2 linked regions of the Hoeflea algicola genome follow. The protein of the gene in region 1 interacts with the protein of each later gene in a pairwise test. Links are inferred from orthologs where the notes say so. Each region holds a gene or a part of one and is shown in the gene's direction. Other genes may lie near its edges.

Region 1 (4,802 bases):
ACTTGGTGATCGCAGCCGTCAAAGACGTCTTGCCGTGGTCAACGTGACCGATCGTGCCGATGTTTACATGCGGCTTATTGCGCTCGAACTTACCCTTTGCCATCGTCCTGTATCCTGTAATTCTGTTGGCAGACTGTGGATCCGGAGGCGTTTGATCCGGGTTCCGCGAGAAGTCCACGCGACATAAGGGTTTGTGTCCAGTTTCGCAAGCAAAAACCGAGACGCCGGAAATGCCGGAAATCCGGGTGGATGCTATGGAAACGGGCCGCCGCGCATACCGTGTCCCGGCGACGCCGACCCGATTCAGCCGGGGTGCAGCACCGAATCGGTTTCAGCCGGGAACAGATACCCGGAAACGCAAACCAGCGTCTATCCGGCGCCCGGCAAGCATATCAGGCTCGCTTTGTTGCTTCTTGGTGTGGATTGCTACACGGTACCGAAATCGCAGCACATCGCCCGCCCCCGGGTCGATTTCATGACCCGAATTTTTTGTTCTTTGCGTATTTGGCAGCCTCAAAGCCGATCGCACCAGCAAATGCCACCCGGCAAGAGGAATATGACTTTGGAAGCTCCCCCTGTTTGGATTACGGCCCTGGTCCTTGTTTTGTTTGTGCTGTTTCCGATCGGAATTTCATTGCTGGGACTGAAGCAAATTTTCAAGGTTCACCGCTTTCGAAAAGGCGCGGTGCGGGTAATCGGAACAGTCGTCGACATCAAAGAGACGACACGCTGCTTGCAGCCGCCAAATACGATTTCGAGCGCGGCAGCCAACACACAATCCTGGTAAATTTGAGCGAGTCTGGGACGGTCCACATGCCAGGCAACTGGCCCTATCTGATCGGATCTGGCTTTGGCGCGATCATGGCCTATTTCGGCAGTGGCGCATTGTCTGCATCAGGGTGAATAGGCCGCGAAATCCATGTGGCGACGCATCACAGATTGCTGACGCGCGCGGATCATCAGGCACTGAAAATGCGGCGATGGCGGCGCCCAGCCGCGTAAGTCAGTTAGCTTCGCATCTATCCAGACATTGGCTGAGTGCGGCCTGCCCTTCAAAACCGAGGCAGCTTTCTTCATAGGCATCGACTTCGGTTATAAACACCCCGGGGGTCTTTTGCTGCGCGTTGCTTCCGGGCACCGCGGACGCATCCGGACTTAACGCAGCAGCGTCCTGCAATTGCTTCTGCTGCATCTCCTCGTCGACGCGGCACTGCAGATTATCGGCATCATTCGCATCCATGCATTTTTGCTCGCATTGCTGCTGTTCCGTCTGGTCTTGCGCCCCTGCTGCCGAAGCGACAGAGAGGACTGAAGCAAGGCTTGCCAGCGCCAGAAAGCGCGGGGCTAAGCCGCGATCAACAATCGGTTTCATCATTTGGGGGCCGGACTTTCTGATTGTTCGGATGTGGACGGGGCGCAGTTGTGCAACGGCCTGCGGCCTTTCGGTCCCCAAAACGGACAGCGCTGCGGCACAAAAACAGTGCGACACGGATCAGGAAATGACAGTGCCGGGCAATCTGCGATCAGATCACCAGCAAACCGTAGCACGGCTGTGCAAGATTTCTGGAATGATTCGGAAATTCAATGGAGGTCTGGAGCGGGTAGAGGGAATCGAACCCTCGTATTCAGCTTGGAAGGCTGCTGCTCTACCATTGAGCTATACCCGCATTCACGACCCCGCAACGGTGGTGGAGGAAGTTGGATTTGAACCAACGTAGGCGAAGCCAACGGATTTACAGTCCGTCCCCTTTAACCACTCGGGCATTCCTCCGGTCCAACCGTCAGGGTCATGCATCCAAGATGGACACCCGAAACGTTCGGGTTTTGCGGGCCAAGTGATTGGTTAGAAACACCTGCTCCGCGGTCGGCGTTATGACGGCGCGCGGTTGCCGTGTCAACACGGATGGCGACAAAAACCGACAGTTCTTCACGGGCCGCTCGCAGCACACCCGGAAACCCCGGAAAACCGTGCGGTGAAAACCGCCGCGATGCTGTCGGTCGGGCCTCAGGTTGGGCCACCGATTGCACCCTACCGCAATTGGGGTATAAGCGCGCCATGAGCAAAGATGACGATACCGGCGCGGACGGTTCCAACCGCGATACCCACTATGCCAAGCTGCGCCGCGCCCACCGCGACGCCAAGCGCGATCAACAGGGCCTGCCGCCGGCGCAGCCGCGCAGCAAGCGCGACCTGCCTGCGCGCAAAGGCTCGCTTTATGCGGATCGCGTCGCGCCGGAAACCGTCTACCTGTATGGCCTGCACACGGTGCGTGCTGCGCTCGACAACCCAGCGCGACGCATTACCAGCCTGAAGGCCACACGCAATGCGCTCATCCGGCTGGAGATCGCCGAGGATGCGGCCCTGCCCTACCCGCTCGAACTTGTGAGCCCACAGGACATCGACCTGTTGCTTGGCGATGACGCCGTGCACCAGGGCGTGCTTCTGGAAGCAGCACCGCTCAAACCGCGGCCACTGTCAGCGCTTGGCGAAGGGCAACTGATCGTAATTCTCGACCAGGTGACCGATCCGCATAATGTCGGCGCGATCATGCGTTCGGCGGTGGCATTTGGTGCCGGCGCGCTTGTTACCACCCAACGCCACAGCCCGCAGGAATCGGGCGTGCTGGCCAAATCGGCCTCCGGCGCACTGGAAATGATCGATCATATCGAGGTGCGCAACCTGGCGGCGGCATTCGAGGAGATCCGGGCCCAGGGTTTCGTCACCATCGGGCTTGATTCGGAAGGCCCGGCACCGATCGAAACCGGCCTGTCGGGCAACCGAATCGCACTGGTGCTTGGCGCCGAGGGCAAGGGCCTTCGGCAAAAGACCCGCGAGACGGTCGACACGCTGGTGCGGCTCGAGATGCCCGGCGCCATCAAGTCGCTCAATGTCTCCAACGCCACCGCGATCGCGCTTTACGCCGCACGGCAATTTCTGGCGGGGCAATCGCGCGGCTGATCGCTGCCGACACGAAAACCCCGGTGGCGCCCGCCCGCCGCTGGGATCATGGCGGCCGATCCCGGACCCAGGGCGATCGCGATTACGCCCGCGCCACGCCCCACCATATAGGGACCTATTGCGGACGCCGTCGATAAAACCGGAGCAACAGTTTTCAGCACTACATCGGGGCCGTATCTGGCCGTCGCGACCCACCATCACGGTGGATCATTCACCAATCACATTGTTTTTGCTTTACAGACGCGCCCAATATGCTATCGGCATCGGCGCTGCCCTTGTAGCTCAGTTGGTAGAGCACCTGATTTGTAATCAGGGGGTCACGGGTTCGAATCCTGTCGGGGGCACCATTCTTTTCAATGACTTAGGTCATGCACCAGCCGCCGCACTCGGCTCTGTGTAAGCGCAATGTAAGCCGCGCGAATATACGAAACGGCTTTACGAGGATCGCCGTTCGCACGACTCATGACAACCAACGCGTCCGAGGCGCGGCATAACACCCCTAGTGGCGCCCACATGCCCGTCGCTCAGGTTGCACGGCAGTCTGAAGCCCAAATGGTCGGAACGGCTATTACCACTAGGTGGGGCACCGCAGCCGAAGAAGTTGATGTAGTGAAACTGGCTTTATGGCTTGAGATAGCGAAAGCACGCCAGTGTGCTTGAGGAACGTGCATTTACGCCGACAAGAAAAAGCTCGCGAAATCTTTGTATTTACGGGTCGGCTAACCTTCGGCTAAGCTGCTTTCCGACGCTTCCAGATTCGACTCAGCTACCTTGATCTCGATTAAGTGCGCGGAACAGGCCATGAACGCGCAATTGCCTTGTTTCTGAGTAAAATGGAAAATCAGTCGCGGGCTCGCAGCGAGGGTAAGTTAGTACAATTATGGCACGTAGCGACATTCTCGTGAATCTAGTGCGCGCCGGTGCGGTCGGTGATCGTGAGGCGCTGCGTTCGATTGCCGAAGCCCTAATGGCAGACGAGCGCGCCAAGAAGCATCATATCGTTGCCGACCGCCTGCAACGAGCGCTTTCCGCCGTGCCGGTCACGTCTCCCGCACTCACGACTAGTTCGCCCCAGCTCAATCCGGTCAATGGCCGCGAGGCCATTCTGGAGGTAACCGCGCGCCTTCGTCTTGAGGATTTAATGTTGCCACTTCCTGCGCAACAGAGCGGCCGCCAGCTTATTGAAGAACATCAGCGCGCCGATGTGCTGCGCGCCAGCGGCTATGAGCCGCGGCATCGCGTGCTCTTGTCCGGCCCGCCGGGCAATGGCAAAACTTCGTTCGCCGAAGCGATCGCTGAGGGGATGGGGCTACCTTTATATGTTGTGCGCTACGACGCGCTAATTGGCAGCTATCTTGGTGAGACCAACGCACGACTGCGTAAGCTCTTCGATTACGTCCGTACCACGCCGAGTGTCCTTTTCTTTGATGAATTCGATGCGATCGGCAAGGAGCGGGGCGATACGCATGAGACGGGTGAGATCAAGCGAGTGGTCTCGTTCCTGCTCATGCAGCTAGATCAGTTACCGAGCTATGTTGTCGTTGTCGCCGCCACTAATCATGGCGAGCTACTGGACCGGGCCGTGTGGCGCCGGTTCCAGATGCGTTTGGCGATGCCCGCACCGCAAAGGCAGGAAGTCGCTGTATTCCTTGACCGCATCTTGGCCGAATGGCCGAATGCGCCCAAGATGTCGCCGGCGAGGATTGCCACCAAGCTCGGTAAGGTTAGCTATGCTGAGGCACTCGATTTCTGCCAGAACGTGCGGCGGCGGCAAATTTTAGGGTTGGGGGAGATGTCCGTTGACGACGCATTGCGCGCCGAGATCGATCTCTGGACCTCACGC
Region 2 (3,809 bases), 400 kb from region 1 along the record:
TGGGCGGCGTTGCGAATGGCGTCGATTGCGGCTTCGGCCGTTTCATCGGCGAGCACGATCTCGACCTTCACCTTGGGCAGGAAATCCACGACATATTCCGCGCCGCGGTAGAGCTCGGTGTGGCCCTTCTGGCGACCGAAACCCTTGGCCTCGGTAACGGTAATGCCCTGCAGGCCGACTTCCTGAAGGGCTTCCTTCACTTCGTCGAGCTTGAACGGCTTGATGATCGCTTCGATCTTTTTCATGAGAACCAATTCTCCGCATTTTTTCTGTGAAAGAGGGCGCCGACGCATGCACCAAAACCCACTCGCGAACATAAAAGCACACGGCGTGCCAATTCGGCGAAAATTCACGAGAACCGAGCAAATATTTTCTTTTGACCGAAAAAGGGACTGCGAAATCCGGCAAAACCGCCAGACTTCCTCCGGGGAAGGCCAATCCGCATTCGATTTCGTTTGTTTGTTCGGCGGGAAATGGTTCGGCGTGGCAGTCGTTGATGATTTTTTGTGCATCAACGCATGCCTAAATTCACGCCATAGTGCCTAAATAATGCTCAGTAGTCGGGCCTGGGGCAATAGAGCTGATCGTCTCCGTGCGGGCTATCGTCGGTGTCTTGACCGCGGTGCCCGGCGGTGCGACGAAAGCTGATGGCGATCAATGCGATACTGCTGGTGAACCCTTCAACTATGGGCAAGATTGACGCCGCGGCGATTGCCAGCGGAATTGGCGGCTATGGGCTGATGCAAGCTGCGGGCGCGCATGTTGCCGCCTGCGTGCTCAGGTACTACCCGGCCATGGTCCGGGCGATCATCTTCTGCGGACCTGGTAATAATGGCGGCGACGGTCATGTGGCAGCGCGCCTGCTTGCCGAGAGTGGCGTTGATGTTTGCCGCTACGGTGTTGAACCGCGACCGGGCGGTGATGCGGCACGGGCTCATGCCGATTGCCCGGGCAAGATCCTGCCTCTCGCCGACTGGTGTCCTGAACCTGGCGATGTGATTGTCGACGCGCTGTTTGGCGCTGGCCTCGACCGGCCAGTAAATGACGAGGTCGCCGCACTGATCGAGCGCGCGAAGGCAGCAGAGACACCGGTGGTCGCCGTTGATTTGCCGTCGGGCCTGTCGGGGCGAACCGGGCAACCGACTGGCGCCTGTTTTCAGGCATGCCATACCGTAACCTTTGCTGCGCTCAAACCTGGCCATCTGCTAATGCCGGGCAGGGCGCTGTGCGGCGAGATGCATCTGTGCGATATCGGCATTCCGGCGCGGCTGATTACCGGTGATGACCCGATCTCCTGCAACCACGCGGGGCTTTATAACGACTACCTTCCGGCAGCAGATCCGGCGCAGCATAAGTATAAACGGGGACACTTGGTGGTGTTTTCCGGCCGGTTGATCTCGGGGGGCGCGGCACGGCTTGCGGCCTCTGCCGGATTGCATGCAGGCGCCGGGTTGGTGACGCTGGCGACGCCGCCCGGTGCGGTGATGGTTCAGGCCACGCACCTGACGGCGGTGATGCAACGGTCGGTTAAATCGGCAGATGATCTCGATCAATGGCTTGAAGATCCGCGGCTTGCGGCCTTCGTGCTGGGGCCTGGATTTGGCGATCTCGACAAGGCCCGCGATTTTGTCACGCCGCTCGGCGGCGCCAACCGCCCGGTGGTGCTCGACGCCGACGGGCTGAGCGCTTTTGCAGGCGATACGGAACGGCTGGGGGGCTTGTTCTTGGGAGAAACGCGGCTGGTGATAACCCCGCATGAGGGCGAGTTCCGCCGGTTGTTTGCCGAATTGTCGGATGATCCTCAACTCTCGAAGATCGACCGAGCGCGTGCAGCGGCAAAGATCCTCAATGCGGTGGTGGTCTACAAGGGGCCAGATACGGTGATCGCAGCTCCTGATGGCCGTGCGGCGGTCAATGCCGGGGCGCCACCGTGGCTTGCCACTGCCGGGTCGGGCGATGTGCTGGCCGGTATCATCGGCGCGCTGCTGGCCCAGGGCATGCCGCCCTTCGAGGCCAGTTGCGCGGGCGTGGCGATGCATGGTCAGGCAGGCGATCGGGCGGGCAGGGCAATGACGGCAGAAGATCTGCCGCCGCATATCGCGCCTTTATAGAAGCCGGCTTTTACGCAACATGCCGGCGCTGGCGAGGACCGGATAGGCGATCGAAACGAACAACGAGTTGATTTCCTTGAGGTCACGCATCGTGTCGATATGGATCGACGAGCTGTCATAGGAGTTGTCGTTTCCGTCTCTCAACCGCTGCATGTGCTGCTCTTCACTGTGGCGGACCATGGTGCGCACCACTTCTTTTTGCGCCACCAGTTGCCGCGCGTGCTCGACATCGCGGTTGACGAACAGATTGAAGGCCAGCCGCGCATTTTTCGACACTTCCTGATGCAATGCCTTGATTTCGTGCCAGCCTTCCTCGGAAAAGACGATCTTGCGGGCATGCCGCTTGCGTGCCCTTGTGACCATGTTCTGGGAGATGATGTCGGCGGCCTGTTCGAGTTTGATGGTGGCGCCAAGAAGGTCCTGGCATAGCGCCGCTGACTTTTCGTCCAACGCGCTTTCGGAAATCTTCGCCAGGTAGAACTTGATGTTGCGGTGGGTCTGGTCGATCTCGTCGTCAAGTTCCTGAATCCGCGTGATCTTTGCCTTGTCGGATTTTTCATAGACATCAAAGATCCAGGCCAGCATCAGTTCGATCCGCTCGCACACGGTCAGCACTTCGCGGGTGGCGTTGGCGATCGCCTGTTCGGGATTGGACAGATGTTCTGGCGTCAGCGCCGAGAGACGTTCCTCGCTTATGGTTTCCACGCCCACATCGGGGCTTGTCATCCACGACTGCAGCAGACGGCCAACCATGCCGCAGAAGGGAAGTCCGAAAACCAGAACCGCCAGATTGATGGCGAGATGGCACAGCACTACAGCATCGCCAGGATGAGTGGAAAAGACGCTGCTGGGCAATTCCACCGTCATCTGGACGGCCAGTGCGATCAGCGTGCCAAGGCCGCGAATGGCGACGTTGCCGAGCGGCACGACCCGTGCATCGGTGCGTTCGCCACGGGTCAACACCGCGGCGATCACGGCTGCGCCGAAATTGATGCCGAGCACCAGCGGAATGATCAGCACTGGCGGGATCAACGCGCGGTCGGCCAGCGAGGCCAGCAGCAGCACGGTGGCAACGCTGGAATGAAACGCCCAGGCCAGCAGCCCGGCGAGCACAAAGGCGGTTATCCAGTCGCGCGACAGGTAATTGATGATCACCGGCAGGATTTCGCTGGTTTTCAGCGGGATTGAGGCTTCGCCGATCAACCGCAGTGACAGCAGCAAAAGCCCCAGCCCGAACAGGATGCGGCCTAATTGCCGCCAGTTTCGCGCCTCGCTGGCGCGGAAGGAGATGGTGCCGGCGAGCAGCAGAACGGGAATCAGCAGCGACAGGTCATGGCGCAGGATGCGCACGACAAAGGCCGAACCGAGATCGGCGCCGAGCAGGGTGGCGATGCCGATCGCCGAGGAGACGTAGCCGCTGGCGACAAAGCCCGCGGTGATCAGCGCCACCGCGGTGGCGCTTTGCAAGGCAATGGCCAGGAAAAACCCGGCGATGGCCGCGGTGACGCGGTTGCTGATCGCCAGCTTCAGCTTGTCGCGCAGGGCGTTGCCATAAGCGCGTTCGATGCCGGTTCTGACCATTCGTGTGGCCCAGAGCAGCAGGGCGACTGCGCCGGCCAGATTGATAAAGACAATGATACCCGACATGTAGCGGCCAGACCGTAACAAGAGTGAACAAGGAACTCCGGCGCCATAGAT

What was found. The genes of interacting proteins can lie anywhere in the genome.
Region 2: the proteins of rlmB (region 1) and OEG84_RS04420 interact in binary tests that used the Escherichia coli proteins (3 or more experiments, as listed by UniProt). The link is inferred for Hoeflea algicola from one-to-one orthologs.

Annotation. Positions count from the first base shown.
Region 1 is NZ_JAOVZR010000001.1:475,774-480,575, reverse strand. What follows is about bases 1,066-4,007. They hold rlmB (23S rRNA (guanosine(2251)-2'-O)-methyltransferase RlmB), read left to right. Parts: upstream 1,066-2,056; coding sequence 2,057-2,959; downstream 2,960-4,007. Other genes in these bases: OEG84_RS02365 (AAA family ATPase), read left to right, coding at 3,840-4,007; OEG84_RS02390 (hypothetical protein), read right to left, coding at 1,066-1,375. Outside these bases: tuf (elongation factor Tu), read right to left, coding at 1-103; OEG84_RS02395 (hypothetical protein), read left to right, coding at 194-787; more of OEG84_RS02390, read right to left, coding at 1,004-1,065; more of OEG84_RS02365, read left to right, coding at 4,008-4,802. UniProt on the Escherichia coli protein: Specifically methylates the ribose of guanosine 2251 in 23S rRNA.
Region 2 is NZ_JAOVZR010000001.1:879,224-883,032, reverse strand. Bases 1-2,879 are described here. They hold OEG84_RS04420 (NAD(P)H-hydrate dehydratase), read left to right. Parts: upstream 1-647; coding sequence 648-2,111; downstream 2,112-2,879. Other genes in these bases: OEG84_RS04415 (Na/Pi cotransporter family protein), read right to left, coding at 2,106-2,879; OEG84_RS04425 (P-II family nitrogen regulator), read right to left, coding at 1-245. Also shown: more of OEG84_RS04415, read right to left, coding at 2,880-3,758. UniProt on the Escherichia coli protein: Bifunctional enzyme that catalyzes the epimerization of the S- and R-forms of NAD(P)HX and the dehydration of the S-form of NAD(P)HX at the expense of ADP, which is converted to AMP.